One region of the Terrisporobacter hibernicus genome, then DNA from elsewhere that is predicted to be linked to it. Evidence: predicted binding sites of a transcription regulator. Region 1 holds the regulator's gene; the other holds the start of a gene.

Region 1 (17,292 bases):
ATTATGATTATTAATTAATTACAGCACAAAAAAACCTAGAGATTTCTCTCTAGGTTTTTATCTATTGTAAATTTTTCTTTACTAACTCATTTATTAGTTTTCCATCAGCTCTGCCTTTTACTTTAGGCATGATTGATGTCATAATTTTTTTCATATCTTTCATAGAAGTAGCTCCTACTTCAGATATAGTAGAAATTACAATTTTATTTAATTCTTCTTCGCTTAATTGTTGAGGTAGGTACTCTTTTAAAACTTCTATTTCTGCTTCTGCCTTGCTCACTAAATCTTCTCTCCCAGCTTTTAAAAACTCTTCACGAGAATCTCTAGTCTGCTTTAATTGCTTTGCAATAAGATCTACTATTTCATCGTCTCCTAATTCAACTCTATTATCAACTTCATATTGTTTAATAGAAGCTCTAATAAGAGTTATAACAGACTTCTTAATAGCATCTTTATTTTTCATAGAAGATTTTAGATCTTCTTGTAACTTTTGTTTAAGGGACATTCCCCTCACCTCTTTATTTCTATTTACTATTTCTTAGCGTTTTTTCTTCTAGCTGCTTCAGCTTTTTTCTTACGTTTAACACTTGGCTTATCATAGTGCTCTCTTTTTCTCACTTCTGACATTATGCCAGACATTGCACATTGACGTTTAAATCTTCTTAAAGCACTGTCCAATGATTCATTTTCTCTTACTCTTACTTCTGACATTCTTTTTCCCTCCCTCCGATTGCGCGAATTATGCTGGGACTGTAATCTGATTATATCTGCATCACTGCATTACAACCTCACACTTTGTTTATTATAAACTAAAATTAAATTTTTATCAAGTATTTAATTATTTATAATTTTAATTTATTCAAGAAAAAATTATTTCTTATCAGCTTCATAATTAGGTAGTTTTTTACCTGCTAATATGTGATAGTGAAGGTGTTTTACTTCTTGTCCTCCGTCACTTCCACAGTTATTAATTATTCTAAATCCAGCATCACTAAAACCTTTATCTATAGCTATTTTATTTATAACAGAGTGAATGTGTGCAACAATTTCAATTTCTTTATCTGAAATATCTATTATACTATCATAATGTTTTTTTGGAACAACTAATATATGATATGGCGCCACAGGATTTATGTCATTAAAAGCTAATACCTTATCATCTTCATATACTTTGTCACAAGGTATATTTCCATCTATTATTTTACAAAATAAACAATCCATCTTTCCACCTCCTCACTATTGATTATAACCCTAAAATTCTACATGTTACACTAAAATTCCTTCTACATATTCATCTTTTACTTCTGTAATTTTAACTTTCAGTATTTTTCCACAAATATCTTCATTATAATTAACAAAAGTTTTTAAATAATTAGGAGTTAATCCTTCATATTTATTTTCTTCAGTTTTTTGTTCAAATAATACTTCAAATTCTTTACCAACCATTCTTGATGCGAATTTTTCAAAGTTTTCTTTATTTAACTGTAAAAGTTTTTCACTTCTTTCATGTTTAATTTGTGGAGAAATTTGATCTTTCATATCTGCCGCTTTAGTTCCTTTTCTTGGTGAATACTTGAATATATGCATTTGTGATAACTCAATATCTTTTAAGAAATTGTAAGTTTGTTCAAATTCTTCTTCTGTTTCACCAGGAAAGCCAACTATTACATCAGTAGTTATTGTTACGTTAGGAATTTCACTTCTCAATTTATCAACTATTTCTTTATATTCTTCAGTTGTATATCTTCTGTTCATTCTTTCTAATGTCTTATCACATCCACTTTGTAGTGATAAATGATAATGAGGCATTACTTTTTCCATTTTAGATACTTCATTTACAAATTCGTCTGTAAATAATATCGGCTCAACAGAACTTGTTCTTATTCTTTCTATTCCATCTATTTCATTTATTTTCTTAATTACATCTAAAAGACTCGCTTGTTCTTCTTTTAAATCTTTTCCATAAGAAGCTACATGTATACCTGTAAGTACCACTTCTTCGTACCCATTTTCAGCTAAAGTTTTAGCTTCATTTACTATACTTTCCATATCTCTACTTCTTACTTTTCCACCTCTTGCGTAAGGTATTATACAGTAGGTGCAGAATCTATCACATCCATCTTGTATTTTCATAAATGCTCTAGTTCTACCATTTGATTGGCTTATTTCTATTTCTTCAAAAGCTCTAACCTTCATTATGTCATCAACTGTAGAAGCTTTTCTATCTCCTTGTACAACTTCTAGTTTTTTTATTTCATCAACGATAGTTCTTCTCTCATTAGTTCCCATAACCAAGTTTACTTCTTCTATTTCAAGTATTTCTTCTGGGGATACTTGAGAATAACATCCAACAACAGCTATTATAGCATTTGGATTTTTCTTTTTCATTCTTCTTATATATTGACGTGACTTTCTATCACTCATATGTGTTACCGTACATGTGTTTATAACATAAACATCTGCAAAGTCTTCGCTACCAACTTGTTCATATCCGTCTGCTTTGAACATTTCAAGCATAGCTTCTGTTTCATATTGATTCACTTTACATCCTAAAGTATAAAAAGCTACTTTTTTCATTATATATTTCCTCCTAAGTCACTTAGCTCATATAAAACTATGGAAGAAGCAACTACAGATGCGGTTTCTGTTCTAAGTATTCTAGGTCCTAGAGAAACTACTTTTCCATCTATATTTTGAATTTTTTCAATTTCTTCTTCTTCAAATCCACCTTCTGGTCCAACAAAAATTCCAATTGTATTTGCACGACAATCCTTTAAGCCTTCTTTTACAGAAATTGTTCTTTCATTTTCATAAGGACAAAGATTTAAATCATTATTTTTCATATCTTCTAGGGCCTCTTTAAAAGTTAAAACTCCTGTAAGTTTTGGGATTTTTCCTCTTTTACTTTGCTTAGCTGCTTCATAAATGATTCTTTCCCATCTTTCAATCTTTTTGTCTTCTTTTTTATTGTCTATTTTAGTTACACTTCTTTTGGTTTGTACTAAAACTATTTCATCTACACCTATTTCTGTTAGTTTTTGAAGTATTAACTCCATTTTAGTTCCTTTAGGCATACCTTGATATAGCTTGATTTTTAAATCAGATTCACGTTTTATATTTGCTTTTTCAATTATGTCTAATAATATACTGTCTTTATTTATTTCTTTTATTTCACAAATATACTCATTATTGTCCATATCACATACTTCTAATTTGTCACTTTCTTTACATCTAAGAACTCTAGAAATATGCTTAACATCTTCACCTTCGATAATACAAGTATTTTGTTCTAAATTAATGTTATTTTTAGGCGTGAAAAATCTATCCATAATTTCACCTACTTAAGTTTTGATACTATAGCTGACCATTCGCCAAGTTTTACTATCTCAACTATCTCAAATCCATTTTTTTCTAAAGACTCTACAACTTCATCTATTTTAGCATGAATTATCCCTGATGATATAAACACTCCATCTTCACTTAAGAATTTACTTACATCATTTGCTAATATTTTTATTATATCTGCTATTATATTAGCAACAATTACATCTGCTTTCCCTTCTACAACTTCAAATAAGCTACCGTGTTTTACAACAACTTTGTCTGATACATTATTTAGTTCACAGTTTTCTTTAGAAACTTTCACTGCTACTTCATCCAGATCTCCTGCAACAACTTCTTTCCCTCCAAGTTTAGCTGCAGCTATTGCAAGTATTCCACTACCACATCCTATATCAAATACTCTTTTACTTTCATCAACATATTTTTCTAATTCTCTAATACACATTGAAGTTGTTTCATGGGTTCCCGTACCAAAAGCCATTCCTGGATCTAACTCTATTATTAAATCACCCTCTTGCTTATCATAATCTTCCCAAGTAGGTTTCACTACAATTTTTTGCCCAATCTTTGTTGGCTTATAATACTTTTTCCACTCATTTGCCCAATCTGACTCATTAACATCACTTAAAGAAACAGTTCCTTCACCTATGTCTAAGCCAAAAGATGGTAGTAGTGATATTTTAGCTTTTATAGTTTCAACAAGTTCTAATACATTTCTTTCCTCAGGTATATATGTTTTTATTAATACTCCATCTTGATTGCTTTTATTAAATACTTCTTCTTCTACATAATCCCAATCCAATTCATTTTTCTTTTGGAATAGGAAGTCTTTAGGGTCTTCAATCATTACCCCTCCACATCTTTCTTCTAATAATATATTACTTATAGCTTCAACAGCTTCTGTCGTTGTTTTCACTGTTACTTCTGTCCAATTCATATGTAAACCTTCTTTCAATAATTTAATACTTTTTCATGAATTTTATTATATCATAATTATTCTCTTTTATAATATTGTTTTATACATATAATAGTCATAATCATATAAAAAATCCCTCCAATATGATTATAATTGGAAGGATTTTTTATATATTTTTACTTCTTTTTTAAATTTTTAAAGAAGCCATCTATTTTGTCACTTAAACTTTTTTGCCTTTCATGCACCTCTTCGCCACACTCTTTAGCAAATTGTCTTACTAGTTCTTTTTGTTTGTCATTAAGTTTTTTAGGTATCTCAACAGTTACTTTAACATATTGATCTCCTCTAACGTTAGATCTTAGTTTTGGTATACCCTTGCCTTTTAATCTAAATACTGTTCCTGTTTGAGTTCCTTCTGGAACTTGATATTGTACTTTTCCATCTAATGTAGGTACTTGTATTTCATCTCCAAGAGTAGCTTGGGCAAATGTTATAGGCATTTCTAGATAAACATCATAGCCTTCTCTTGTAAATAGTTGATGAACATTTACACTTACTTCAATGTATAAGTCTCCTCTTGGTCCACCTCTAGTTCCAAGTTCACCTTGACCAGAAAGTTTAATCATTTGACCTTCATCTATACCTGCTGGTATGTCAACTTCTATAGTCTTAGTTTTTCTTATACTTCCTTTTCCATGGCATTTGCTGCATGGAGAATCGATAACTTCCCCTTCACCATTACATGTAGCACATGTTCTTGTGCTTGCTATATTACCAAAAGGAGTTCTTTGAACTGATTGTACTTGACCGCTACCATTACAAGTAGGACAAGTTTTCTTTGAAGTTCCTGGTTTTGCACCACTTCCATGACATTCATCACATTCTTCACTTCTATTAATTTTAACTTGAACTTTCTTACCAAAAGCAGCTTCTTCGAAAGATATATTTATTCTTTGTCTTATGTCCGCTCCACGTTCAGGACCTCTTCTTCTTGGTCTTCCACCACCGAAGCCTCCGCCAAACATATCGCCAAATATGTCTCCAAATATGTCATCAAATCCACCAAATCCTTGGCCGCCGAAACCTCCAGCACCGCCAAATCCTTGGCCATTTACACCTTCATGACCAAATTGATCATAATTATTTCTCTTAGTTTCATCTGATAATACTTCATAAGCTTCATTTATTTCTTTGAATTTTTCTTCCGCTTCTTTGTCACCTGGGTTTTTATCTGGGTGATATTTCATTGCTAATTTTCTATAAGCCTTCTTTATCTCCGTTGCATCCGCACTTTTGCCCACGCCTAAGACATCATAGTAGTCTCTTTTAGTACTCAAGTTTTGTCACCACCTTTATATTACAAAACAATAGCTTGTAGAATATTAAACTACAAGCTATTATTAATTGTTTTAAACAGATTAATATCCTTAATTTATTATACACAATCTGTATGTTTTTGCAATTAAATCTTATACTTCTTTAAAATCTGCATCTACTACATCATCATTTGATTGATTTTCTTGTGCTTGCTCTCCACCTTGAGCTCCTTGTTCAGCTTGAGCTTGTTGATACATTTGCTCTGAAACTTTGTGGAATTTGTTCATTACTTCATCTATTGCAGCTTTTATTTCTTCAGCTGTAGAAGCTTCTTTATCTTTTACTTCTTTTAATGAAGCAATAGCAGTTTCTATTGCAGATTTATCATCAGAACTTACTTTATCACCAAGTTCATTTAAAGTTTTTTCTGTTTGATATATAGTTGAATCAGCTTGGTTAAGAGCTTCTATTTTATCTTTTTTAGCTTTATCAGCTTCAGCATTCATTTCAGCTTCTTTAACTTTCTTTTCTATTTCGTCTTCACTTAAATTAGTTCCTGAAGTTATAGTAACCTTTTGTTCTTTTCCAGTTCCTAAATCCTTAGCAGTAACGTGAACTATACCGTTAGCATCTATATCGAAAGTAACTTCTATTTGAGGTATTCCTCTTGGTGCTGGTGGTATTTCAGATAATTGGAATCTACCTAAAGTAGTATTGTCGTAAGACATACTTCTTTCACCTTGAAGAACATGTATGTCAACAGCAGTTTGGTTATCTGCAGCAGTTGAGAATACTTGTGATTTCTTAGTTGGTATAGTAGTATTTCTTTCTATTATTTTTGTCATTACGTTACCCATAGTTTCTATTCCTAGAGATAATGGAGTTACGTCTAATAATAATAAGTCGTTAACTTCACCAGTTAATACACCAGCTTGTATAGCAGCACCAGCAGCAACACATTCGTCTGGGTTTATACCTTTGTGAGGTTCTTTTCCTATGAATTTCTTAACAGCATCTTGAACAGCTGGTATTCTTGTAGATCCACCTACTAATAATACATCGTCTATTTCTGATACAGAAAGTCCAGCATCAGATAAAGCTCTCTTAGTTGGTTCCATAGTTTTTTCTACTAAACCATGAGTTAATTCATCAAACTTAGCTCTAGATAAATCAATATTCATATGCTTTGGTCCACTTGCAGTAGCTGTTATGAATGGTAAGTTTATGTTTGTTGTCATTGTTGAAGATAATTCTTTTTTAGCTTTTTCAGCAGCTTCTTTTAATCTTTGAAGAGCCATACCGTCTTGTCTTAAGTCAACACCTTCAACTTTTTTGAATTCTTCAGCTAAATAATCTATTACAACTTTATCAAAGTCATCTCCACCTAATCTGTTGTTACCAGCAGTAGCTAAAACTTCAAAAGTACCATCACCTATTTCAAGTATAGATACGTCAAAAGTACCTCCACCTAAGTCAAATACTAATATTTTCTTATCTTGATCTAATTTGTCCATACCGTATGCAAGAGCTGCTGCAGTTGGCTCGTTTATTATTCTCTTAACTTCTAATCCTGCTATTCTACCAGCATCTTTAGTTGCTTGTCTTTGAGCATCTGTAAAGTAAGCTGGAACTGTTATAACAGCTTCTTTAACTGGTTGACCTAAGTAACTTTCAGCATCAGCTTTTAATTTTTGAAGTGTTATAGCTGATATTTCTTGTGGTGTATATGATTTTCCTTCTATGTTAACTTTGTAATCTGTACCCATATGAGTTTTTATAGATATTACTGTGTTATCAGCATTTGTTACTGCTTGTCTTTTTGCAGGCTCCCCTACTATTCTTTCTCCGTCTTTTGTGAAAGCAACTACAGATGGAGTAGTTCTCATACCTTCATTATTTGCTATTATTTGTGGTTCTCCATTTTCTAAAACAGCAACACATGAGTTTGTTGTTCCTAAATCTATTCCTATTACTTTTGACATAATTCATATCCTCCTTAATTCTTCATCTATTTAAATTTTAATAATTTGTTATTTTAATTAACAAGAAACTTTAACCATTGTAGGTCTTATTACTTTCGTGTTTAACTTATAACCTTTTTGTAGTACCATTACCACTTTATTTGGTTCTACTCCTTCTATGCTTTCTTGCATTACAGCTAAATGTAAATTTGGGTCAAAATCTTCATTTAGTGCACTGATTTCTTCAACCTCAAACTTTTCTAAACAGTCTATTAACTGTTTATGTACAAGTTCAATACCTTTGTACATATCATTTTCTTTATCTGCACAAGCATCCATAGCTCTTTCCATGCTGTCAATAACAGGTATTAACTCTGTAATTATTTTTTCATTGGCAAATATACCTATAGTTTGCTTTTCTTCTTGAGTTCTTCTCATATAATTAGAGTACTCAGCTTGAAGTCTTAGATATTTGTCCTCTTTTTCTTCTACTTGTTTTTCAAGTTCTTCTATTGTGTCATTTATTCTTTTTTCTTCTAACTTAGAGTTTATATCTGTTAAATTCTCTTCACACGTAGCTTCTTCTACATTTTCTTCAGATGTTTGCCTTACTTCCTCTTCATTAGAAGTGCAATTTTCTTGTATTTTTTCATCCTGATTCATGTTATTTTCCAAGATTCACACCCCTCAGCTTAAAATTTATTTGATTTATTATTTAATAATATATTCATATAATTTATTATAGAATATATTCTAGAATAATCCATTCTTGTTGGTCCTATGAAACTTATACGCCCAATCAAATCTTTATCTACTTTATAGGTTGCTGTTACAACGCTACATTCTTGAGCTTGTTCACAATCATTATCGCTACCAATAATAATTGTGGCATTATCCTTTAATATACCCTTTGACTTAACTATTTTAGCAATTGTTTCTTTCGTTCCTAACATATCTAAAAAAGACCTGGCCTTTAGCATGTCATTAAATTCTGGATAATTGAAAATATTAGTAGCTCCATTTAAAGTCATCGAAAGCTCTTCCTCAGTAGGATTTGTATTTAACATATTAAGTAATTGGTCTATTATAGATGAATATTCGCCAATTTCATATTTTATATATGCTATTAATCTATCATCTATTTCTGTTATAGTTTTGCCAGAAAGCTTTCTAGTTAAATTATCAGAAATTAAATTCAACTTAGCTTGATCTAAATCAATTTTAGCACTTAAGCTGGATTTTTTTATATCGCCTTTTTCTGTAACTACTATTAATAAAATCTCACCTTCATGCATTCTAACCAATTGAATATGTTTAATTTCACTTAAAGTAGCCAAATGTTTTGTCATTGCAACTGTAGTATAGTTAGTAAGTTGAGATAACATTTTTGATGTTTCATGTATTAAGTCTTGAATATGATTCATGTTACCATCTACACATCTTTCAATCACCTCTTTATCACTATCACTAAGTTCTATAGTATTCATAAGAGAATTTACATATAGCTTATAGCCCTTTTCTGTAGGAATTCTTCCTGCAGATGTATAAGGTTGAACTAAGTATCCTAGTTCTTCTAAATCGGCCATTTCATTTCTAATAGTTGCTGCACTAACTCCAAGGTTATATTTTTTTGATATTGTTCTAGACCCTACAGCTTCAGCTGTTTCTATATAATCTTTAACTATTGCTTTGAGGATATTCATTTTTCTTTCATTTAATTCCATTTTCAAATACCTCCTTCGCTGTTAGCACTCACCAAATCCGAGTGCTAAAAAGATTATATATATTATATACCATGTTATTTTTTTATTGTCAATAGGTTTCAAATAATTTGTTTTCTTATTTTATAAATTCTACAAAAACACTGTTAGATATTTCTCTACCTTTTTGAGTTAATATCATCCCTTCATCACTAATTTCAATTAATTTCATTTTATTTAACTTATTAATTTCTTTTTCATATACTTCTTTAAAATCAATATTATATTTTTCATAAAAATCTATAAATTTTATACCTTCATTCATTCTTAAACCTAAAAATATACTTTCCTCTACCTTATCTTTAATACTTAATTTTTCTTCCCATTCTATAGGTTTTTTACCAGTATTTATTTCATTTTCATATTTTTTTAGTTCACACAAATTATTATATCTTGTATCATTTAAATATCCTGATGCTGATGCACCTAATCCAATGTAATTTTCACACTTCCAATATAAAATATTATGCTTACATTCAAATTCTTCTTTTGCATAATTAGATATTTCATATTGATTATATCCATGTGATTTTAAATAATTTATAGTATATTGGTACATTTCAATATCTGTTTCTTCATCTAATAGATCAAATTCTTTTCTCTTATACATCTTAAATAGCTCTGTATCTTCTTCTAGTATTAGAGAATATGCAGAAATATGAGTAGGGTTTAGTTTCACAATTTTTTCTAAAGACTCTATCCAATCTTTTTTGCTTTGATTTGGAAGAGCATACATAAGATCAATATTTATATTTTCAAATCCAACTTTTTTAGCTTGGTAGTAATTTTCTTCAAATTCTTCATATGTATGTATTCTTCCTATGTATTCTAGATGGTTATTTTGTACTGCTTGCAGACCAATACTTAATCTATTAACGCCACATTCTTTCATTATTTTTAATTTATTTAAAGTTAATGTACCAGGATTACATTCCATGGTTATTTCTGCATTATTTTTTATATTAAAATTATTTTTTATATTATCAAATAAGAACTTAATCTCATCTTGATTTAATATACTAGGTGTTCCACCTCCAATAAATATGGTATCAATTTCTTTGCCTCTTACTTCTTCTTTATAAAATTTCATTTCTTTTTGTAATGCATTTAAATATTTTCTTTTTTCATCCAAATTTAATTTATAGGAATTAAAATCACAATATTTACACTTTGATATACAAAAAGGAATATGTATGTATAAACCTAACATATATTTTCTCCTTAAATAATTTTTCTAGTTACTATATTATTACCCACTCATATATTTCATTATTTTATATTTTCTATTTATGTACACAAAAATATCCTACATGACAGATTCTAACCTCTATCATCTAGGATATATACATTTAAATTTATTTATTACTTATAGATACTTTTCCTGGTCTTCTTATATCAGAAGCTCCAATATATTTACCATTTTCTATTCCTGCAGCTTGAACAGCTCCAAAATATAATTTATCTTTAGATTTAATTACAGGATATTTAGTAGTGCTAATATCTATGATAGATTCATTGTTTTCATTATCTTCTGCTAATATTGTTCCTTTTGAATAGAAAGTAACCCTATTTTTATTTATTGATTCTTGTAAATCTTTTTCAAAATATAACTTATCAACTAAAATAGGCGCTAAAACCTTAACTATTCTATTTCCTCCAGGAGTTCCAATAGCCAACGTAAAGTCATCACCTTTCTTTACTATAGTAGGTGACGTAAATGTTCTAGGTTTTTTTCCTGGTGCATATTTATTAATACCACTCTTACCAAAGTTGCTCATTGTTCCATTTAGATAGAATCCATCCACTAATGTTTCTGATCCATAGAAATGACCTAGTGTATTAGTAGATGAAACCACCATACCATTTTTATCTACGATAGAAAAATGTGTTGTACTTTCAGATTCTTCATCATCTTGATATTTTACATTTCCCATATTAATCAGTGCTTTTATATTTTCTTCTGAAGTCATTGTTTTATAATCAATATTTGCAAAATCAGGGTCACCAATTTTTTTAACTCTTTCATATGTTGATAAGTCAGTAGCTGTATTAAGAGCATCTAAATAATTATTAGCATCTTTTAAATCTTTATCTTTACCAAGTTGTTCAATTATTTCCATAGTTTGAATTAAAGTTGCCCCTGAGAAAGGTGCTGGTGCAGAAACTACATTGTATCCATTAAAATTACCAGAAATAGGTTCTACAACATCTACTTTATAGCTCTTCATATCATCAACAGTTAAAACTGATTTTTTAGATATATTAGTAGCTATAACATCTTCATAAAAACCTTTAGCACCATTAGACTTAATATATTCCAATGTTTCTGCTAAGTCTTGTTGAACTAGATTCTCACCTTTTTTTATTAATTGTCCATTACTCACATATGCACTATTGTTCATAAGTGTTGCTGAATATACATTTATAACTTTCTCTAACTCTTCATCAACTTTAAAGCCATTTTTAGCTAGATTTATTGATGGTTGAATTAAGTCTTTAAATTCCATACTTCCGTAATCTTTAAATACTTTTTCCATACCAGCTACAAATCCAGGTACTCCAACATTACTTTTTTTAGTACTCTGAGATAAAGGCGCTATATCTTTATAATCATAGAATTTATATTCGTCAGCAGATGGATTGTATATAAGCATGCCTCCGCCTCCTCCAATTCCAGATCCATAGGGTTCTACAACTCCTAAAGCATAAGAAACTGCAACTGCAGCATCCACTGCATTTCCGCCTTTTGCTAGAATTTCTTCTCCCACTTGTGTAGCCAATTCATTAGATGTACTTATACTATAAGAATATTTAGAGTTAATTTTAGATAAACTATTATTGTTTAACACATTCTTTTTAATATAGAAACCACCAACTATAGATATTATTAATATAAATATAGCTAATACTTTTAAAGTTTTCATTCTTTTCTTTTTCGTTTTCATCTTTTTATTTTTACTATACTTCTTACTCATACATAACTTCCTTTTTCATATGATTTTTTCCCCGTTAACTTAAATTTACTTATGATCGATATTGCTAATATCCGTAATGTATTTATGTTTAAATGGTATATATATAGTAGTTCTTATTGAGATTATTGTAAAGTATTTTGTTGTGTTTGTTCTAAATTATTTTGTTGTGTTTGTTGTGTTTGTTCTAAATTATTTTGTTGCGTTTGTTGTGTTTGTTCTAAATTATTTTGTTGCGTTTGTTGTGTTTGTTCTAAATTATTTTGTTGTGTTTGTTGCTGCAAAATACCATCTTGCGTTTGTTCTACATTTTCTTTTTTAGTAATATCTGTTTTAATAATATTTTTTAATGTTAATGTATCTCCTGTCACCTCATACTTAGACTTATCCAAGTCTTTAATTAGAGTTGCAAATATTCTTTTTTGATAAAACTTATTAGTAGTTGGTACAGGATATCCATTTACTATCCTTACTGGAACTACTTCAAAAGTACCCTCACCTTTTTCGTTAATATAGTAGTTTAACACCATACTATCTTTTGTTCTAGTCCAACCTTGATCAAATACAAAGTTACCCATACTGTAGAATATAATTCCGTCTTTATATGTTTGTATAGGTTGTAATACGTGAGGATGTGATCCTATAATCACATCTGCTCCAGCATCAATTAATGACTTTGCAATTTTTTCTTGTGCCTCACTCTGACCAACACCATACTCAACGCCCCAGTGTAGATTAACTACTACTAAGTCGGCTTTTTGAGATGCTTCATACACTAGTTTATTATAACCAGGATACATAGTTGATAATATACCTGCTTCTGTTCTGCTCGCACTGAAGTCTTTTGGTACTATATCACTTATACCTAAAGTTGCAACTTTTATACCATTGACTTCTTGAATATCGTAAGTAGCAGCATCATCTCTATTCTTTCCAGCACCAACATATTTTAGTCCTGCAGATTTAACAGCATTGATAGTACTTGTTACCCCATCCCTGCCAAAATCACCTAAGTGATTGTTAGCTAAATTAGCCATTGTAAATCCATTTTTCTTTAAAAGATTTGAAACTTTTGTTTCTGCATATAAATGAATTTCTTTGTCACTTTTCTGAAAATCATCTGGATTATCAAGTAAAGCACTTTCTACATTTCCTGAAACATATTGTGAATCTTTCCATAAATATGATACATCTTTAAACACACTTTCATAATTATCTAATTCACTTTTAATTTTAACTGATCTTCCCAGCATCATGTCTCCAACAAAGGTAAATTGAGCTAACTTATTATCCGAATAGTTAAGTTTAAGTTTTTCATTATTACTATTTGCGTATACAAAAGTTGATCCAAAAACTATACTTGCAAGTAAAAATATTATTATTAATGTTTTTTTGCTTGTAATTTTAGGTTGATTTTTAATTTTTATTTGTAATCGATCTTTAAATGTTAATTTATTTTTCATAAACTTCTCCTTACACTAAATATAAAATTTGCATTAATGCAAATACAAATCCAGTCATTAAAAGTGTAGATATTACTGTAAGTTTTATTCCTTGTCTTGAGTAAGAATTTGCCAATAACGCTGGTACTATTACTCCTATCCCTCTAAATTCAAAAGTAGGGAATGGTGTTAATGGATATGCGAATTCAAATACTAACTTTAACACAATCGCTATAATTAATGTAGCTGTAAATTTTCTTTTCCCATACAAGATTACAAACTTAGGTAAAACAAAATTAACAAGCCAATATGTTATAAACGAAACTAAAAATATTAATGCTAATGTTATAGGCGAATCAAATACTAAAGCCAAATAACTGGCTGCTATTAATCCCCCTGGCGTAATTCCCGTCTTTTCAGTGAATAACAAAGTACTTGCTACTCCTATTATTAATGCCATATAAAAATCTGTAATAAACATATGTGTCCTGTCTCCTCCTAAAAATTACTACTTCTATATTTCTTTATATACGCTCTGATACTTATATTGTTATTTACTTCTTCATGCTCATCTGTATGAATATATATATTACACATCTTTTGTAATAATATTTCAGCTTGTCCATGTATATTTCCGATACCATAAATAACTCTATTATGCATCATTCCATGTAATTCATCAATTACTTCATCAACTTCATAATCTGATAAATCTATATACTCTTTTATATTACTTAATCTTCCATCTTCAATTGCATTTTGTATACATTCTATTCCCTCTCCTATACCTATTAAAGTGGTATTTTTTAAATAAGGGAAACAGTCATCAACAAACTGATTAGTTCTATCTATTCTATCTTCTCTTCCATTAAAAAGAACTATTGGATTTTCTGTATTCGGTATAGTATCCTTTATTCTATCCCATATTGCAAGTGTTGATTCAGGCTCATTAGCTGCAAAACCATTTACAAAATTACTTACATTATCCCCACATTCTATAGGGTTAATAGTAGCTGCTCCTGGATCTGGATGTGCATTTAACATACCTTCAAAAGCTGTTTCTGCATCTATATCTAGTATTTCTGCCACAGCTAATGCTAAAGATATATTATCTTCAAATATTGTATATTTAAACTTTTTAACAAGTCCTTCTGGTATTTTTGAGTTATCTGCAACAACAAGTTTTGTTTTTCTTTGTTTACAGATTTCTTCAAAATATTTTACATAAGGTCCATTGTCAACTACTAAATATCCATTGTATGGTATAGTTGAAGAAAATGCTAAAGCAATTTCATCTGTTGTTGGTCCCATAACATCTAAGTGGTCTTCCAAAACATTAACTATAACTGTAATATTTGATTTAAAAATATCATTTTGATACACTGATTGATATTCAGGTCTCACGGCCATACACTCACATACTAAAGCTTCTGCACCAACTTCTCTTGCTTTATCTATAACTTGAATTTGCTCTTTAATATTCGCTCCTAAAAGATTACGCTTAATAACGTCTTCATCTTTTTTGTTCCAATATATCATTCTTGGAGAAGTTCCTGTAGTTTTACCCACAACTTTATAATCTGCGTTACTCAAAACACCTGTTATTAATCTAGTCGCAGTTGACTTCCCACGTATACCATTTACATTAATTCTAAGGGGTATTTCCTTTAAATTTTCTTCATTCTTTTTCTTTTCCTTAATTCCTAAGTAAAGTAATATTGCCATATAAGCTACAATCACCAACAATTGTAATAATGTTATCTTATCAAACATACTCTCCTCCATAACTACTGTAACTTTGATTTTTTATCATTTTTTTGAAATATCTTTATTAGCCCCATAAAAACAACTCAGTAGTTCCACTATTCTCTTCTAAGTTCCTCAACAGCTTAATATTGCCCAGTCTTCATATTACTATGGTACACTCTAGCAAATAAATTTAACATTTTTAAATTTTATATTCTTTATTTTTGTAAAAGCAGGAAAAATACCTTCCTTATCTTTTATATTTAGCGACTCATCTCCTCTTCTTGTTTTTAAATAATAAAATTATAATATTTTATTATTTAGCTCATCTAGTAAGCTTTTTTTACTCACAATTTAACGAATCTTCATTTTTAAATATACATCTATTATCTATCACCACTATATTACTATATATGATTCTTTTAGGTCAATAGAACATTTTTTCCACAATATATTACAATATATTACAATAAAAAGCAAAAAAAATTAAGATGTATTTAAAAATTTTGCTAAAATTATTAGTATGTCATGAAAATTTTCATTTAAATACTACATTTAAAGCAATAAATCAATAATTTATTATATAATGTTTACTATCAAGTACCCATTATATAATAAATTACTTCATAACACAAAGAATATATTCAATATGTTATAATTTTCTTAAATTACAACTTACTCTCAATAAATTATATCTTTTATATTAAAAATAGTAATGCTTTATAAATAATACAACTGTTATAATGTTACTTTATCGTTAAATAACTTTCGATTATTCGTCTAACTTAAGAACTGACATAAATGCTTTTTGTGGCACTTCTACACTACCAATTTGTCTCATACGCTTCTTACCTTCTTTTTGTTTTTCAAGAAGTTTCTTCTTACGAGATATATCTCCACCGTAACATTTAGCAAGTACGTCTTTTCTAAGAGCACTGATTGTTTCTCTAGCTACTATTTTATTTCCAACAGCTGCTTGTATAGGAACAGCAAATTGATGTCTTGGTATTTCATTTTTAAGTTTTTCACACATTGCCTTACCTCTAGAGTATGCTTTACTTTCGTGAACTATAAAACTAAGTGCATCAACTTGTTCTTTATTTATTAATATATCTAACTTGACAAGTTGAGAAGGAACATATCCCTTCATTTCATAATCTAAAGATCCATAACCTCTAGTTCTAGATTTTAATGCATCAAAGAAATCATATACAACTTCATTTAGAGGTAAATCATAATGAAGCATAACTCTTTTCTCATCTATATATTCCATGTGTAACATTGTTCCACGTCTTTCTTGACATAGCTCCATAACTATTCCAACAAAATCTTTCGGTGCTATGATATCAGCTTTTACTATTGGCTCTTCTATCATCCTTATTTCTGAAACCTCTGGCAGGTTTGCAGGGTTTTGTACCATAACAACTTCTTCATCATTTTTAGTAACTCTATATATAACTGAAGGAGCTGTTGTAACTAAATTCAGATTAAATTCTCTTTCTAATCTTTCCTGTATTATTTCAAGATGTAGTAATCCTAAGAATCCACATCTAAAACCAAATCCTAAAGCCGCAGAAGTTTCTGGCTCAAACTCAAGAGCAGCATCATTTACTTGTAATTTTTCTAAGCAATCTCTTACATTTTCGTATTTTTCGCCTTCACCTGGATAAATACCACAATAAACCATTGGAGTTGCTTTTTTATATCCTTCTAAAGCTTCTTGTGTTTTATTGTTAGCATCAGTAATAGTGTCACCTACGTGACAACTTCTTATATCCTTTATACTTGCTGCTATATATCCAACATCACCAGCTGATAAACTGTCTAGTTCCGTTG
Region 2 (17,292 bases), 620 kb from region 1:
CTTGCAACATGTTCAAAACTACTTCAAAAATGAAGAAAGAAGAAATCCTACTATAACAGAAATAAAAGTTCTTGATACTTATTGGTCTGATCACTGTAGACACACTACATTTATGACTAAAATAGAAGACGTTAAAATAGAAGATGGTAAATACAATGGAATAATAAAAGAAGCTTATGATATGTATTTACAATCTAGAAGTACAGTTTATGTTGATAGAGACAAAGATGTTTGCTTAATGGATATAGCAACTATAGCTATGAAACAATTAAGAAAAGAAGGAAAGCTAGAAGACTTAGATGAAAGTGAAGAAATAAATGCTTGTTCTATAAACGTCGATGTTAATGTGGATGGAAAAACTGAAAAATACTTAGTAATGTTCAAAAACGAAACTCATAACCATCCAACTGAAATAGAACCATTTGGTGGAGCTGCTACTTGTTTAGGTGGAGCTATAAGAGATCCACTTTCAGGAAGAAGTTATGTATACCAAGCAATGCGTGTTACAGGTAGTGCAGATCCTAGAACATCTTTAGAAGATACATTACCAGGTAAATTAATGCAAAAGAAAATAACTACAGAAGCTGCCAATGGATACTGTTCTTATGGTAACCAAATCGGTTTGACTACTGGTCAAGTTGCTGAAGTATATGACGAAGATTTCGTAGCAAAAAGAATGGAAGTTGGAGCAGTAATAGCTGCAGCGCCAAAAGAAAATGTAGTAAGAGTTCGCCCAGTTGCAGGAGACATAATAGTTCTTCTTGGTGGAAAAACAGGAAGAGATGGATGTGGAGGAGCTACTGGTTCATCAAAAGAACATAGTGAAGAATCAATAAAAACTTGTTCAGCAGAAGTTCAAAAAGGTGATGCTCCTAACGAAAGAAAAATCCAAAGATTCTTTAGAAATAAAGAAGTTGCTCAGATGATAAAAAGATGTAACGACTTTGGAGCAGGTGGAGTAAGTGTTGCTATAGGAGAAATAGCTGACAGTTTAGATATAAACTTAGACTTAGTTCCTAAAAAATACGATGGATTAGATGGAACAGAACTTGCCATATCTGAATCACAAGAAAGAATGGCAGTTGCAATAGACCCAGCGAACAAAGAAAAGTTCATAGCACTAGCAGGAGAAGAAAACTTAGAAGCAACTCATGTTGCAACAGTAACTGACACAGGATATTTAAGATTAACTTGGAAAGACCAAACAATAGTTAATTTAAAGAGAGAATTCTTAGATACAAACGGAATAAAACAAACAACTGATATTCATGTTAACAAAGTAAATGAAGAAGAAACATTCTTTACAAAAGGTAATGTTTCATGTGAATCAAACTCTATGAAACAAAAATTCGAAGAAGCTTTAGCTGATTTAAATATATGTTCACAAAAAGGTTTAGTTGAAAAGTTTGACAACACAATAGGTGGAAACACTGTATTAATGCCTTTTGGAGGGAAATATCAAGCAACTCCAGCACAAGGTATGGTTGCAAAAATACCAGTACTAGGTGGAGAAACAACAACTTCAACTATAATGACGTTTGGATATAATCCTAAAATAGGAAAATGGAGTCCATTCCACGGGGCTTTATATGCAGTAGTAGAATCTGTTTGTAAATTAGTTGCCATAGGTGGAAATTATAAAACAACTAGACTTACTTTACAAGAATACTTCGAAAAATTAGGAAAAGATGCTACTAGATGGGGTAAACCATTTGCTGCATTACTTGGAGCATACTATGTTCAAAATAAATTAGAAATACCTGCAATAGGAGGAAAAGACAGTATGTCTGGTACGTTCAAAGACATAGATGTACCTCCAACATTAGTTTCATTTGCAGTTGATACAGTAGATGCTGAGTATGTAGTATCTCCTGAGTTTAAGAAAGCTAATTCAACAGTAGTTGAGTTAATAACTAATAAATTAGAAAATGATGTACTAGATTTTGATGAGTTAAAAAGGAACTTAGATAAAGTAAGAACTTTAATTCAAGATAAAAAAGTTTTAGCATCTTATGCTTTAGGTTATGGTGGACTAGGTGAAGCTATAGCAAAAATGGCATTTGGTAATAGAATAGGATTTAAAGCAGATGAAGATATATGTCCTTGTACTATATTCAACGCTGCTTATGGAAACATGTTAATAGAAATAAATGAAGAAGATTTAGCTTTATTAGATGGATACAACTATAGAATAGTAGGAAAAACTTTAGAAGGACCAAGTATATTAGTTAAAGATGAAAGAATATCTTTAAATGAATTATACAAAACTTTCGAAAGTACTTTAGAACCAATATTCCCAACAAAATCTAAAGAAATTAAAGACAAAATAGAAACTATAAGCTTTGTAACAACTGGTGAAAGAGCAAAATCTGCTTCTTCAATAGCTACTCCAAAAGTATTTATACCAGCATTCCCTGGTACAAACTGCGAGTATGACTCAGCAAGAGCTTTCGAAAGAGCAGGAGCTAAAGCTAGTGTAAAAGTATTTAAAAACTTAACTTATAAAGATATAGAAGAGTCTATAGAAACTATAGTAAATGAAATAAAAACTTCTCAAATAATAATGTTACCAGGAGGATTCAGTGCTGGTGATGAGCCAGATGGTTCAGGTAAATTTATAGCAACTGTATTTAGAAATCCTAAAATAGCAGAAGCTTTAAATGATTTCTTAACTAAACAAGATGGTTTAATGTTAGGTGTATGCAATGGATTCCAAGCATTAATCAAGTTAGGACTTGTACCTTATGGAGAAATAAGAGAGACTTCAGTAGATGCTCCTACATTAACTTACAATAACATAGGTCGTCACCAAGCTAAAGTTGTAAGAACTAGAATATCTTCTAATAAATCACCTTGGCTAGCAGGAACAGAAGTGGGAGATATACACAACGTAGCAGTATCTCATGGAGAAGGTAAGTTTGTTGCCAATGAAGAAGTATTTAAGCAATTACTTGAAAATGGTCAAATAGCAACTCAATATGTTGACTTAAACGGGGAAGCAACTTACCATATAGAATACAATCCAAATGGTTCATACTTTGCAGTAGAAGGTATAACTAGTGTGGACGGTAGAATATTTGGTAAGATGGGTCACTCTGAAAGAATTGGTGAACATGTAATGAAAAATATAATAGGTGAAAAGGATCAAAAGATATTTGAATCTGGAGTAAACTATTTTAAATAGGATTTAATAAATGCACATAGAAGGATTCCTTTTATGTGCATTTTTATATATTTAGTAATTTTTCTAGGGGAGATGTTTAACTTCATTTGATTTTTGTTTTTCTTAAATTGCTATGTCTGTTTTTGAGAATAGAGTAATTAATAGAATATTAGAAAACGAATAAAAACAATTGACGGTGCTAAGGAATTGCTGATAGTCTTTACTTAAGAATTTAGTATTGCATTAATAAATTTTATATATAAATAATAGGAGGATATTGTAAAAATGAAAAAACTTATATCTATTTGTTTAGGACTAATAATCTTAATTATGATGATGACAGGATGTAATATTTCACAAGGTAAAGATAATATAACCATAAATAAACTAGAAGATGATAATTTAACTATGGGTATAAATTATTCAGTTGAAAATTTAGACAAAGGAAAATATGAAATAGAATATAAAGCTGAAGAATATGAATATGGTAGGCTTGTAAAAGAGTATGATTTATTAAAAACTATGGTAGAAAATAAAGATAATAATTTAAAATTAGGAATAAATTATGATCAAATGTTAGAAGAGGATTTTATTAATATACTGATAGAAGACAATACCTATGAAAGTAAAAGCTTAGATTTACTAAAAGCTAGTGAAGAAGGTATTGCTATGACAACTTTAAATGAAAATAAAGAACTAGAATTAAATAAACCAATTGTAATTGCGGCATATAGTATAGGAGGTAAAGGTAATACAACATCAGGAGTAAATATTGATAAAAGTGAAAAAGTGAGTAATCATAATAAGAATGATTTAATTATATTTTTAAAAATAAAGAAATTATCTTAGATTAAAGACTAGAAGCCATAACTAGTATGGACGGTAGAATATCTAGTAAGATGGGTCACTCTGAAAGAATTGGCGAACATGTAATGAAAAATATAATAGGCGAAAAGGATCAAAAGATATTTGAATCTGGAGTAAACTGTTTTAAATAAAATTAAGTAATAGGGAGTTAACCATTATAGAATAAGTACAAATAGTATTTAGCCTATAATAGTTAACTCCTCTTTTATTTTGTATAAGTTTAATATTTCGTTTTTTCTAAGATTGTTATAGTAAAATAATAAATAGAAATTTAAATATATTTTAGAAAAAACAAAACTTTTTATAAATACAACTCGTTATATAAGTGAAAGGAGGATGATGACTTGGCTCAAACAGATGAAAAATTAATAAAAGAAATATTAAAAGGCAATGAAAGTGCTATGGAAATACTAGTTAAGAGACATTATGACCTTGTACATAGCTATATATACAGAACCACAAATGATTACAATACATCCTATGACATAACCCAAGAAGTATTTATAAAAATGATGAAAAACATAGATAAATATAATTTAGACAGTGGTAAATTTAAAAACTGGTTATTAAAAATAGCAGTAAACACAACAAAAGACTATTTTAAAAGCAAAACATATAAACAAAGAAGTGAAAATTGTGATATAGAGAATCATCAAATAGAAGATAAATCCAATGTGATTGATATAATTTCTAAAAAAGAAGAAGCAATAAAAATAAAAGAAGCTGTTGAAAATTTACCAAAACTTCAGAGAGAAGCTATTTTATTAAAGTACTATAATGATTTAAAAATAAAAGAGATAAGCACTATAACAGGAGACAATGAAAACACAATAAAATCGAGGCTTTACAATGGAATCAAAAATCTTAAAAAATTACTTGGAGGTGATATGTGTGAAGAACAATCTAAACATTTACAACCTAAGATGTGAAAATATAGAAGATGAGCAATTTGAAGAATTATTGGAAGCAGATTTAGCGGATATAGAAGATTTTCTGGACAGCTATGTAGTAAGTAAGGTTGATGAAGAAAAAATAGATTCAACAATTGATGTATTAAAATCGCACATACCAAAAGAAGAAGTGCAACATGTTAAAGTACAGGAGTATCTTTTAGATAGAATAAAAGAAAATATAAGTTTAGTAAAATTTCAGTTTAGCTTAATCAGTAAAGTATATTTTATAGCATCCTTATTACTAATTCTTTTAGGAACTATAACTACAATAAGATTAAATTTAAGTATATATTTAAGTGCAAGTATAATTGCACCTATACCAATATTGATTGGAATTTTTGAAATAATAAAAGGAAGAGAAGAAAATGTGTGGGAGTTGGAACTTAGTTACAAATACTCTTTAAGAGAAATTGTATTCTCAAGGTTAATAATTATAAATGTAGTTTCTGTATTAATAAGCATCATGATGAGTCTTATTTTAAATAATGTTTACTCACAAATAAATTTACTAAAAATGATTAGCATATGGCTAATTCCTATATTCTTAGTAGGATCAGTATCTTTAATTGTTACTTCATTCTACAGAGGTATAAATAGTATTGCTTTATGTATATCAATATGGATTTTAGGTGTAATGAACATTAGCGTGTATGAAACAATAGCAGATATAACTCATATTAATACATTTATGATTTTAGGTATATCAGTAATATTTACACTAGCATCAATGAAATTATTTTATAAGAAAAGCATTAATAGTATAGATACTAAAACATTTGATTTTTAGGGGGATTTTATGGAACTTATTATAAAAAATATAAGCAAAGAATTTAAAGATAAAATAGCTATTGATAAATTTAGCGTAACTTTGAGTAGCGGAATATATGGTCTACTTGGGCCTAATGGTTCAGGAAAAACGACTCTTATGAGGATACTTGCAGACGTTTCTAGTGCCAGTAGTGGAGATATTTTAGTAAATGGAGAAAGTAAAAACAAGTTAGGTGCTGAGTATAGAGACTTAATTGGCTATGTTCCTCAAAATATAGGGTTTTATAAAAATTTTACAGCAGAAAAATTTTTATATTATGTAGCAGCATTAAAAGGTGTAGATAAAAATATTGAAAAAAGTAAAATTGATGAACTTTTAAAATTTGTTAACTTAGAACAAGATAGAAAAAGAAGAATAGGAAAGTTTTCAGGAGGTATGAAGCAAAGATTAGGAATTGCACAAGCTCTTTTAAATGATCCTAAAATACTTATACTAGATGAGCCTACAGCAGGTCTTGATCCAAATGAAAGGATAAGATTTAAAAACTTAATAGCACAATTGTCTAAAGGAAAAATAGTAATACTATCAACACATATAGTTTCCGATATAGAGTTTATAGCAAACGAAGTACTTGTTATGAAAGATGGCAAATTAGTTGAGAAGTCTTCATTAGAGGAGATTTTAGACACTGTCAGAGGGAAGGTATATACACTAAGTGTTAATGAATGTGATTTAGATGAGGTAGAAAATAAGTTTAAAATATCTAGTATGATAAGAAATAATAGTGGAATTAACGTAAGAGTAGTTGGAGATAAGAAACCTAATATAAATAAATTTAAATACATAGAAGAAGAGCCAAATTTAGAAGATGTATTTTTATATTATTTTAATGAAAGCGTCAGTATATAGGGGGAATTTGAAATGTTAGATTTGATAAAGTTTGAGTTATATAAAATATTTTCTAAAAAGTCAGTACGCATAATTTTGCTATTAACTATTTTATTGGGGATTTTTAATGTAGTTGCTGAAAGTGTATCTGTTAAATATCAAGGGGTAGATCATATAGATGATGTATATAACATTATGAAAGAGTACGAAGGAAAGGCTATTACAGAAGAAAGTGCGATTAAGGCGGAAAATACCATAAATGATTTAAAAGAAAAGAAAAGTAGGGGAGAAAAACTTACTGAAAAAGAAATTGTTTATATGAATTATCTATACGATACAATGAGACCGCCATATCCTGCATATACAGTAAATAACGAATTATATACAGTAGATGAAATGAAAGATGAAATGAATAAATTAAAAAATGAAAATAAAACAGATACATATGAATATAAGAATCTTAATTTTATATATGAAAAAGTAAAAAATGTAGAAGAGCCAAAATTTTATTTTTCTCATGGTTGGTTAAAAACTGCAGATTTTAAAGCAATAGCAACATTGATAACAACGCTAATAGCAGTAGGATTAGCAGCCATATTTAGTGATGAATATCAAAGCAATAGTGCACAAATAATGTTAAGTTGCAAATATGGAAAGAATAAAATGGTTTTATCTAAGATGATAACTGGCTTAATATTCACAGCAACAATATTTATTATAATCAATGTTGTACATATGATTGGAGTCTTACTATATGATTTTAGAGGGTGGGATGCACCTTTAGAGTTATTTAAATACTATACAAATACACCTTTTGATATGAGAGTTATTGATTTTTATATAACAGGATTAGGAATAAGTTTTATAGGCGCAATATTATATTCTTTAGTAACTATGCTAATATCATTATTAGTAAAAAATAATATGGTAGCTCTATTATTAAGTTTAGGATTGTACTATATTCCAGCATTTTTCGGAAATTTCATCCCAATGGATTCAGTAGGAAGGTTATTTAGGGAAATGAACTTAGCAGAAGCTATTAGTATAGAAGGAATGTTTGTAAATTCTAGCACTTATAATATTCTGGGAAAACCAGTGATGTACTCAACTTTATTAATAAGTCTAGTAGCTGTATTTATACCGATTATAATGTATTTGATCAAATATTTTGGAAAAAAACAAACTATATAGTTAATAAATTCTAAATTTAGAATCTGAATCAAATTATTTAGAATAAAAAAATTAATGCACATGGGAGAAAATCTTCTATGTGCATTTTTATATTATGAATTGTTTTAGATAAAAATTATAAATATTTAATTTACTAATTATATAGCTCCGTCAATGTCAAATGATAGGTTAAAGTAATCTAGTACGAAATATATAAATGACTTTGCAGCTGGAGATAAATCATAAAAGCTTTTTAATGATATTCCAAGAATTCTCTGATAAGAGGGATACAAAGGAAGATATTTCAGATAATCTTTTCTTTGCTCAATCATCAATTCAGGAAGGATACTGGTCCCGAGATGATTTTCAACCATAGACATTATGGCATAGTCATCCTGAGATGAGAAACGAATGAGAGGGTGAACCTTTTCCTTATTTAAAATCTCTGGAATATTATGATCGTAAGTTGGCTCAGATAATATGAAAGGCATCTTTTCGAAGGACTTTATAGGATAACTTTCCATATCTGATGGAATGGGATAGTCTTTTGGAAATATGGCAAGAAATTCATCAGATGTAATTGGGATGAACTGAAGGTGTTGATTATCATCTTTATTACAAAAGGCAAAGTCTACCTTACCATTAAGAACCCATTCATTTAGGTTATTGGTTCCACCCTCTTTTAAGTTAATAGTAATATTAGGATGTTCCTTGCTAAATAGATTTATTATTGGAGGAAGCCAATTGACAGAAACGCTACTAAAAGTACCAATATTAAGAGAGCCTGCCTCTACACCTTGAATATCATATATGAATTGATCTAGTTGTTCGTTTACGGCTAATAGTTTTCGAACATGCTGCAACACTTCGCTACCAATAGGAGTTAGATGTACTCCATAACGGTCTCTTACAAATAACTGAATATTTAACACTTTTTCCATTCTTTTTATGGAATGGCTAACACCTGATTGAGTGTACCCCATAATTTCGGCAGTATAGGAAATACTCCTTGTTTCAGCAACAGCTACGAATAATTTATAAGTGTTTATGTCCATAATATTTCTCCTTTTTTAGATATGAATTTTTGTCATATTAAATCGTTTTTGTGTCTCTATAAAAATATCTATATTGTCAGTATAATTAACTTGAAATATAAATTCAATATATTTCCATTATGAAAATGAAAGGGGGGGAATTTATGGAGAATTTGTTCAAGTTTCCATTGAAGCAGCATGTTGGGGTTGATTCCAATCCAGTTGTAAAGAAAAATGATTTTGTAAAACGTGGTCAGTTAATTGCAACTATGCCGGAAGGGATGCTTGGAGCGAATATCTATAGCAGTATTACTGGTACAGTAGTAGAAGTATCTGAAATGCAGATTTGCATAAAACCAGATAAAACTCAGAGTGATAGCTATATGAAATTACATTCAAAAAAACCATTGGACCTGATACGTGAAGCAGGAATTGTTGGCTTGGGTGGCGCAGGATTTCCTACATATGCAAAGCTTCAGAAACCATTTGGTAAAAATTCAGGAGTTGTAATTGTCAATGCAGCAGAATGCGAACCAATACTGAGTCATAATATTGATTCCATTGAGCATCATGCCCAGCAGTTGATTCGTGGACTTGATATTGTGATGGATATTGTGAAAGCAGATAAGGGAATTATTGCAATTAAATCAGTTCATCCAGAAGTAATTCATAAATTGGAAGAAGTGATTAATGACTCAAGAATTCATATACATAAGCTTGAAGATATGTATCCAATGGGAGAAGAGCGCGCTATTGTCAGAGAGGTATTGGATAGATTGTTAGATATTACAGAACTCCCATTTGCAGCAGATACAGTTGTAATCAATGCAGAAACTATATGCAGAATACAGGAAGCGGTAGATGAGAAGAAACCGCTAATTGACAAGGATATTACAGTTGCAGGTAAATTGAAGAATGGATTGATCCACATTTTTCATGATGTTCCTTTAGGGATTTCTGTTGGTGATATATTTGAAAAAGCTGGAGGTTTGGCAGATGAGTATGGAGAGCTAATCATGGGAGGACCTTTTACAGGAAAGAGAACTTCATTAGATGCGCCTGTAATCAAAACAACAGGTGGGCTTATTGCGGCAGAAGAATTTTGGAAAGGGCCTGATAAGCTAGGACTTCTTGTATGTGCATGTGGAGGTAACAAAGAAAGATTAGAAGAAATAGCAGCAAGCATGGGATCAGAAGTAGTAGGTGTAGAATATTGTAAGCAGGCTCATGAAATGAAGAATGGTTCATTGAAATGTGAAAATCCAGGAAGATGTCCAGGGCAAGTTCAAAAAGTCATGGCGCTTAAGAAAGATGGAGCGCAGGCTTTGCTTATAAGTAACTGTACCGATTGCTCCAATACAGTTATGTCATGTGCACCTCAACTGAAGTTGCCAGTATATCATTGTACAGATGGTGCACTTCGAGCAGTAAATCATAAATTGATTAGAAAAATAAAATAAAACTTCTGTTAGGAAATGAAGAAGAATGGGAGAGTGATAACAAATGTCAATTACACAAGAAACATTACATAAACATTTGAAAGATCCGGCAATATTCTGTTGTCGTAGGGAGAAAGGTCTTAAAATAAGTGCAGCTGATTTAGAGGATCCAAGTTTGTTTGATGATATGGTTGATGCAGGTCTTTTAACATTAAAAGATGAAGGATTAACAATTGAACAGGTTATTGGTAATACTCTGTTGACAGACGTGGAAGCATTGACACCAATTACAAAAGATGTATTGGACAAGGTCAATGAAGTAGAAAGTGCAACTGCTACAGTACCTGCAGCAGTTAAGAGTGAAGTAAAACCATCAGTAGCCGCTAAGGCAAGCATAGGAGGTAATGGAATGATTCATGTGGAAATAGATAAACTGGAAGGTCTTTCACTTGATATTCCAGCTGGCACAACAATTGGCGGAGTTATACCGTCAGTACCAGTAGTGGATGAAGAAGTAGGTAAGAAAAATGTAATTCGTAAACTGATTAAAAAGCATATTAAAATTTTAGATGCAGAGATTGGCAAAGAAACAAGCATTAAGGATGGCAAAATTACAATTGATAAAAGTATTGTTGATAAAGCAGTAAAAGAAGACGAATTGTGTGTAAGTCTTGAACTTGATGTTATTCATCCAAATGAAAGACATATTTATACAGAAACAATTATGGATGTGTGCCCTATAGCTACAAAAGTTGAAGGTCAACTTGGAGAAGGTATAACTAAAGTTGCAGACGGTGTTGTATTTATGTTAACTGGCGTTGATGAAGATGGAGTACAGGTTCATGAATTTGGATCTTCTGAGGGATATCTTGACGAAAAAATGTATTATGGTCATCCTGGTTGTGCAGATGATAATGATATTATTATCAGATGCCATGCAGTAATTAAGAGATTAACAGGTATGACTCGTCCAGGACCATTTGCAGCTCACAAATGCCAAGACTACATAATTCAAGCTATTAGAGATGAATTGAAAAAATATGAAGGTGAAGTAGTAAGAGAAGAAGTTTGCGAAGACGTTCGTCGTAAAGGTAAACCTAGAGTTGTTCTTGTGAAGGAAATTATGGGACAGGGAGCAATGCATGATAACGTTCTTTGCCCAACAGAGCCATGTGGTGTTATTGGTGGACAAAAAAATGTTGACTGTGGTAACGTTCCAATTGTTCTTACACCTAATCAAGTTCGTGATGGTTCTATCCATGCACTTACATGCATTGGACCTGCAACAAAAGAAATGACACGTCATTATATTCGTGAACCGCTGGTAGAAGGGCTTTCAGAAGATGATGAACTTGATCTTATAGGTGTTGTATTTGTAGGGTCTCCACAGGTTAATGATGAAAAATTATGGGTTTCAGAAAGACTAGGTACTACTTTAGAAGGTTTAGATATTGATGGATGCATAATAACAACAGAAGGTTTTGGTAATAACCATATAGATTTCATACAACATATTGGTCAAGCAGGAAAACGTGGAATACCTGTAGTTGGAGTATCATTCTGTGCATACCAAGGACAACTTGTTGTTGGTAATGAATATGCAACAGCAATGGTTGAAGAAAATATGGACCAAGGTGGATTTGAAAATAATGTAGCAGGGTGCTCTTGTGTAACAAAAGAAGTTGCTGCACGTGCAATTCAAATGCTTAAGAATAAGATGGCGGGTGTGGAAGTACTTCCAGCTCCTAAAAAATGGAACAATGATGTAATTAATGATAATAATAAACTTATGGGACTTCCAGAAACGCAACTATTAGATAACGGAACATTACATTAATGAATATTCCAGCATATCAAATTTGTCCTGTCATAATGAACGGTCTGGTAAAAGAATTGTCAGATGATTATATTAAAATTTATTTACATGGACGACTTGGAGTTATGCATATATCCAGAGATATAATGACTAAAAATACAGTCATTGAACCGGGGCATGAACTGAAATTCTATTTTAGTTTTATATGGGTAACGCAAGAAAGGCTTGACTACGATTATTGGAGCCTATTTTCAAATGAAGGTTCGCAGCCTTGTTTGATTGGCGGGAAAATTATAGAAGTAAATGATACAGCAGCTAAGATTGAAATAGATAATCAAGTAGGAACAGTTGCGGTTCCGAGAAGATGGATGTTTACAGATGTTAAACTTGAAGAAGGTCTGGATGTAGAGTTTTATCTTAGTCGCATGGAGATAACAGGTAAGAGTAATCTTCCTAAAGAAATGATATAGAAAAAATAAAGTTGAATAAAAGGAGGAACAATTCATGAAATTAACAACATTGGAAGGAATGCGTTCTGAAATATTTGTTCCGGTTACACCAAAACCGGTATTTACAGAATTGAAAAAGCCATTAAATGAATGTAAAGTGGCATTTATTACAGCAGGTGGTATTCATAAGAAGGATCAAACACCATTTAATACATCTGGGGATTTCTCATATCGTATAATTCCATTTGATACACCATCTTCAGAATTAATGGTAACACATGGTGGATTTGATAACTCAGATATAAACAAGGATGCTAATGCTATGTTCCCTATAGATCGTCTTCATGAGCTTGTTGAGGACGGATTTATTGGATCACTTTCAAAAGAAACCTATACATTTATGGGCGGTGGAGGAAATGTAGAAAAATTCCTTAATGAAACAGGTCCTGAAATTGCTAAAAAACTTGCAGAACAAGGTGTTGATATTGTACTTTGTACGGGAGGATGCGGAACTTGCCACAGATCTGCTACAATTGTAACAAGATGTTGCGAAGAAGCTGGCATGAGTTGTTGCGTTGTTGCTGCATTGCCACCAATAGCACGTCAACAAGGTGCACCTCGTATTACAGCACCACATGTACCAATAGGCTCTAATGCTGGAGAACCAAATAATGTTGAGATGCAAACAGCGATTCTTAAAGAAACATTAGAGTGGGTTAGAGATTGTCCAAGTTTCAACTCTCTTAAAGTGTTACCATATGAATACAGACATAATGTATAAAACTAATATAAATAAATGACAATGAATGAAGTGCAGGCAGAAATGCTTGTGCTTCATTCTTCTATATTGATGTTATAAACAAGAGCAATATATCTGAGAAAAGGAGATGAATAAATGGGACTAGGACCTAGCACTAAAATGACTACTCTTCATCATTACAATTGTCCTGTTACACAGACACTTATGAAGGATGATGAATTAGAACTATGCGGAATTATTGTCAATGGTGTTTCAGAAGGATTTGATGATAAAGTATATAGTGCAGTGAGAACTGGAGAAATTGCAGAGGCTGTACGTGCTGATGGAGCAATTGTGGCAATTGATGGCTGGGGAAACCATCATATTGATTTTGTGAATATAATAGAACAGCTGGGATTGAAAAAAATTCCCGCTATCGGACTAAGCTATATAGGACTTCAAGGACGATTGGTATGTACTAACAATTATGTAGATACGATTATTGATTTTAATAAAAATGAATCAGGCTATGAATCATGTATTGTAGGTGATAACAACCTGACAGGTTTTGATGCGATGAAAGCAGTAGCCCTTCTGAAAAATAAAATGAAAAAATGGAATAAAAAAGAAGCCGATAAACTTGGCAGGGAGTTTACAATTAGAAAGCTAACTCTAAAGAATTATAGAATTAATGAAGCAAAAATAGGAGATAAAACGTCTATATCCAAAAGTATACTGACAGTAGGAAATAATATTACGGAAGTGATCGTGAATAGGGAACCAAAGATAAAAGAGATGAGAATACAGATTATTAAACCAAGAGAGCATCATTTTTTTGTGAATTCTAATTTGGATTTTATGCCAATTGCATGTAAGATGCTTGGAAAGGCAGGAGAAGGTGAAACAGCTGTTTTATCTGGTATTACTGCCATGTTGACTGGTGTGGAAGGTGAAAGTGGATTTCAGCCATCTAACATTGGATCTTCAGAAGGATATTTGGATTATCAGGTAAAATATAATCAGGCAGGAACTCCTAAAAGTGATGACTTCATTTTACATATAGATATTATTTTTGAAAAAGGAGAAGGACGTACGGCAAAGGGAATTCAGGCTGCACATAGGGCAGCTGATTACGTTTTAGAAGAAATTCGTAATAATATGATAAGTATGCCAGATACTCCATATACAAGAGAAGAATTTAATGATGTTGTGAAACCTGGCAGAAAGAAGGTAATACTTGTTAAGATTACATCTGGACTGGGGAATATGTATGATACGTCAATATTTCCAGATCAACCAGGTGGTTACATTGGGAGCAGGCTACTAATGAGTACGAAGAATACACCTGTAATTATTTCCCCATGTCAATGTATGGATGGCGTGATTCATTCATTACTTTAAGCGGGATAGTATGAACTATTTTTGGTATTGTAACAATTATATACAAAAAAATTTATAAAAAATTAGCACTCATCGCTTGACAGTGCTAACAAAATGATTATAATAATAAGTAAGAAAACAAACAAAGAACAAATCATAGCTAATAAAAAATAATATTAAAATTTAAACTTATCTTTTTACTTAAGCAAAGTAAGGAGATAAATGTAAGGAGGAATTGATTATGAAATTAGTACCAATGAATAACAATTTAGGATTTAGTTTATTTGACAATATGTTTGATGACATGTTCAAAGATCCATTCTTTACAAATAGTAGCACTACAAAACTTATGAAAACAGATATACAAGAAAAAGATAATAACTATATACTTGACATGGATTTACCAGGATATGATAAATCTGATATAAAAGCTCAACTTAAAGATGGATATTTGACAATAACAGCACAAAAGAATACATCAAAAGAAGATAAAGATGAAAAAGGAAACTATATAAGAAGAGAAAGATATTGTGGCAAATGTTCAAGAAGTTTTTATGTAGGAGAAAATTTAAAAGAAGAAGATATAAAAGCAAGTTTTAACAATGGAATATTGAAACTTACATTCCCTAAAGAGGTAGGAAAAAAAGAAGAAGAGATAAAATATATTACTATTGATTAGAAATAAAAAATTTTGATTTTTATTAGCACTCAATGCTTGACACTGCTAATAAAAAGATTTTATAATTAAAATGGGAATAAATAGTAAGTATGCTAAAATTAAATTAAAGCCCTTAAAATGCAAGGTTATTTATTCCCTCACCTTGCATTTTGTGATTTGAAAATAATTAAATTTTATAAAGGTATAAGTTTAAGGAGGATAAACATGGAAGTAACAAAAGGTAGTATTTCAATTGATACAGAAAATATTTTTCCAATAATTAAGAAATGGTTATACTCAGACAAAGACATTTTTATAAGAGAATTAATAAGTAATGGTTGCGATGCTGTAAGCAAATATAAAAGACTTGTTTCCCTTGGTGAAGTTAAAAATTCTCAAGATGAAGAGTATAAAATTACAGTATCAGTAAGTAAGAATAATAAAACTATAAAGTTTAGCGACAATGGTATAGGAATGACGGCAGAAGAAGTAGACAAATACATAAATCAAGTTGCTTTTTCTGGTGCAGAAGACTTCTTCAATAAGTATAAAGATAGAATGGAAGAAACTGATATTATAGGTCACTTTGGATTAGGATTTTATTCGGCATTCATGGTATCTACAAAGGTTGAAATAGATACATTATCTTTCCAAGAAGGAGCAGAACCTGTAAGATGGATATCTGAAGGTGGAACTGAATTTGAAATAAGCCCATCAGGAACAAGAACTACAAGAGGAACTACAATAACATTATTCTTAGCTGAAGATAGTGAAGAATTTTTAAACGAATATGAAGTAAGAAGTGTAATAAACAAATACTGTTCTTTCTTACCTGTTGAAATATATGTGGAAGATGAAGATGCAGAAGTTAAGGAAGGCGAAGAAGAAACTAAGCCAACAGCATTAAATGATACTAATCCATTATGGTTAAAATCACCTAAAGATTGTACGGATGAAGAATACAAAGAATTCTACAGAAAAGTATTCAATGTATTTGATGAACCTTTATTTTGGATTCATTTAAATGTGGATTACCCATTTAACCTAAAAGGAATTCTTTACTTCCCTAAATTAAACAATGAGTTTGAATTAGTAGAAGGTAAAGTAAAACTTTACAACAACCAAGTATTCGTAGCAGATAATATAAAAGAAGTTATACCAGAGTTCTTATTATTACTAAAAGGCGTAATAGACTGTCCAGATTTACCGCTAAATGTTTCTAGAAGTTTCTTACAAAATGACAGAGATGTAAGCAAAATATCTAAACATATAGTTAAAAAGGTTGCAGATAAACTTAAATCTTTATGTAAAAATAGTAGAGAAGAGTATGAAAAGTTCTGGGATGATATACAAATATTCATTAAATTTGGTTGTTTAAAAGATGAAGGTTTCTATGACAAAGTAAAAGATTATATCTTATATAAAGATATAGATGGAAAATATATTACATTAACAGATTACCTAGAAGCAGCAAAAGAAAAGCATGAAAATAAAGTTTTCTATGTAAATAATGTGGATCAACAATCTCAATATGTTAAACTATTTAAAGATTATGGATTAAATGCAGTTGTACTAGATAGTACAATAGACAACAATTTTATTTCATTTATAGAATATAAAGAAATGGGAACTAAGTTTAATAGAATAGACTCAGATTTATCAGACGTACTAAAAGACAAAGATAGTGAAGAAAATAAAGAAGAAGATGAAAAAATAACTTCATTATTCAAGTCTGTTATAAATGAAAGAGTAGAAAAATATTCAGTGGAAAGTCTTAAAAATGAAGAAACACCAGCTATGATTTTAGTATCAGAAGAGTCTAGAAGAATGATGGAAATGCAATCTAGATTTGCTGGAATGAGTTTTGGAATGGACTTAAAAGAAGAAAAAACTTTAGTTATAAATAAGAATAACCCATTAGTGAAAAAATTAGTTTCATTAAAAGACAGTGAAGATAAAAAAGAAGA

What was found. Region 1 encodes HrcA, which represses chaperone genes, less so after heat shock. Its sites were predicted from a motif close to TTAGCACTCNNNNNNNNNGAGTGCTAA; they were not measured.
Region 2: the regulator HrcA is predicted to act here: its motif matches at 15,369-15,395, upstream of htpG (molecular chaperone HtpG).

What each region holds. Positions count from the first base shown of each region.
Region 1 covers NZ_CP081135.1:2,690,060-2,707,351, reverse strand. The annotation lists gene JW646_RS13165 (GatB/YqeY domain-containing protein) at 62-505, opposite strand; gene rpsU (30S ribosomal protein S21) at 532-711, opposite strand; gene JW646_RS13155 (histidine triad nucleotide-binding protein) at 871-1,221, opposite strand; gene mtaB (tRNA (N(6)-L-threonylcarbamoyladenosine(37)-C(2))-methylthiotransferase MtaB) at 1,267-2,577, opposite strand; gene JW646_RS13145 (RsmE family RNA methyltransferase) at 2,577-3,329, opposite strand; gene prmA (50S ribosomal protein L11 methyltransferase) at 3,338-4,279, opposite strand; gene dnaJ (molecular chaperone DnaJ) at 4,435-5,595, opposite strand; gene dnaK (molecular chaperone DnaK) at 5,728-7,557, opposite strand; gene grpE (nucleotide exchange factor GrpE) at 7,615-8,211, opposite strand; gene hrcA (heat-inducible transcriptional repressor HrcA) at 8,229-9,260, opposite strand; gene hemW (radical SAM family heme chaperone HemW) at 9,376-10,506, opposite strand; gene JW646_RS13110 (gamma-glutamyltransferase) at 10,652-12,271, opposite strand; gene JW646_RS13105 (CapA family protein) at 12,394-13,731, opposite strand; gene pgsC (poly-gamma-glutamate biosynthesis protein PgsC) at 13,742-14,191, opposite strand; gene pgsB (poly-gamma-glutamate synthase PgsB) at 14,209-15,483, opposite strand; gene lepA (translation elongation factor 4) at 16,229-17,292, opposite strand, start outside.
Region 2 covers NZ_CP081135.1:2,074,305-2,091,596, forward strand. The annotation lists gene JW646_RS10350 (phosphoribosylformylglycinamidine synthase) at 1-3,184, shown strand, start outside; gene JW646_RS10355 (hypothetical protein) at 3,449-4,012, shown strand; partial or broken gene JW646_RS10360 (phosphoribosylformylglycinamidine synthase subunit PurQ) at 4,021-4,161, shown strand; gene JW646_RS10365 (RNA polymerase sigma factor) at 4,375-4,959, shown strand; gene JW646_RS10370 (hypothetical protein) at 4,922-5,770, shown strand; gene JW646_RS10375 (ABC transporter ATP-binding protein) at 5,780-6,661, shown strand; gene JW646_RS10380 (ABC transporter permease subunit) at 6,674-7,831, shown strand; gene JW646_RS10385 (LysR family transcriptional regulator) at 7,969-8,865, opposite strand; gene prdC (proline reductase-associated electron transfer protein PrdC) at 9,009-10,304, shown strand; gene prdA (D-proline reductase (dithiol) proprotein PrdA) at 10,348-12,120, shown strand; gene JW646_RS10400 (CBO2463/CBO2479 domain-containing protein) at 12,120-12,569, shown strand; gene prdB (D-proline reductase (dithiol) protein PrdB) at 12,604-13,329, shown strand; gene JW646_RS10410 (glycine/sarcosine/betaine reductase component B subunit) at 13,444-14,688, shown strand; gene JW646_RS10415 (Hsp20/alpha crystallin family protein) at 14,909-15,346, shown strand; gene htpG (molecular chaperone HtpG) at 15,551-17,292, shown strand, end outside.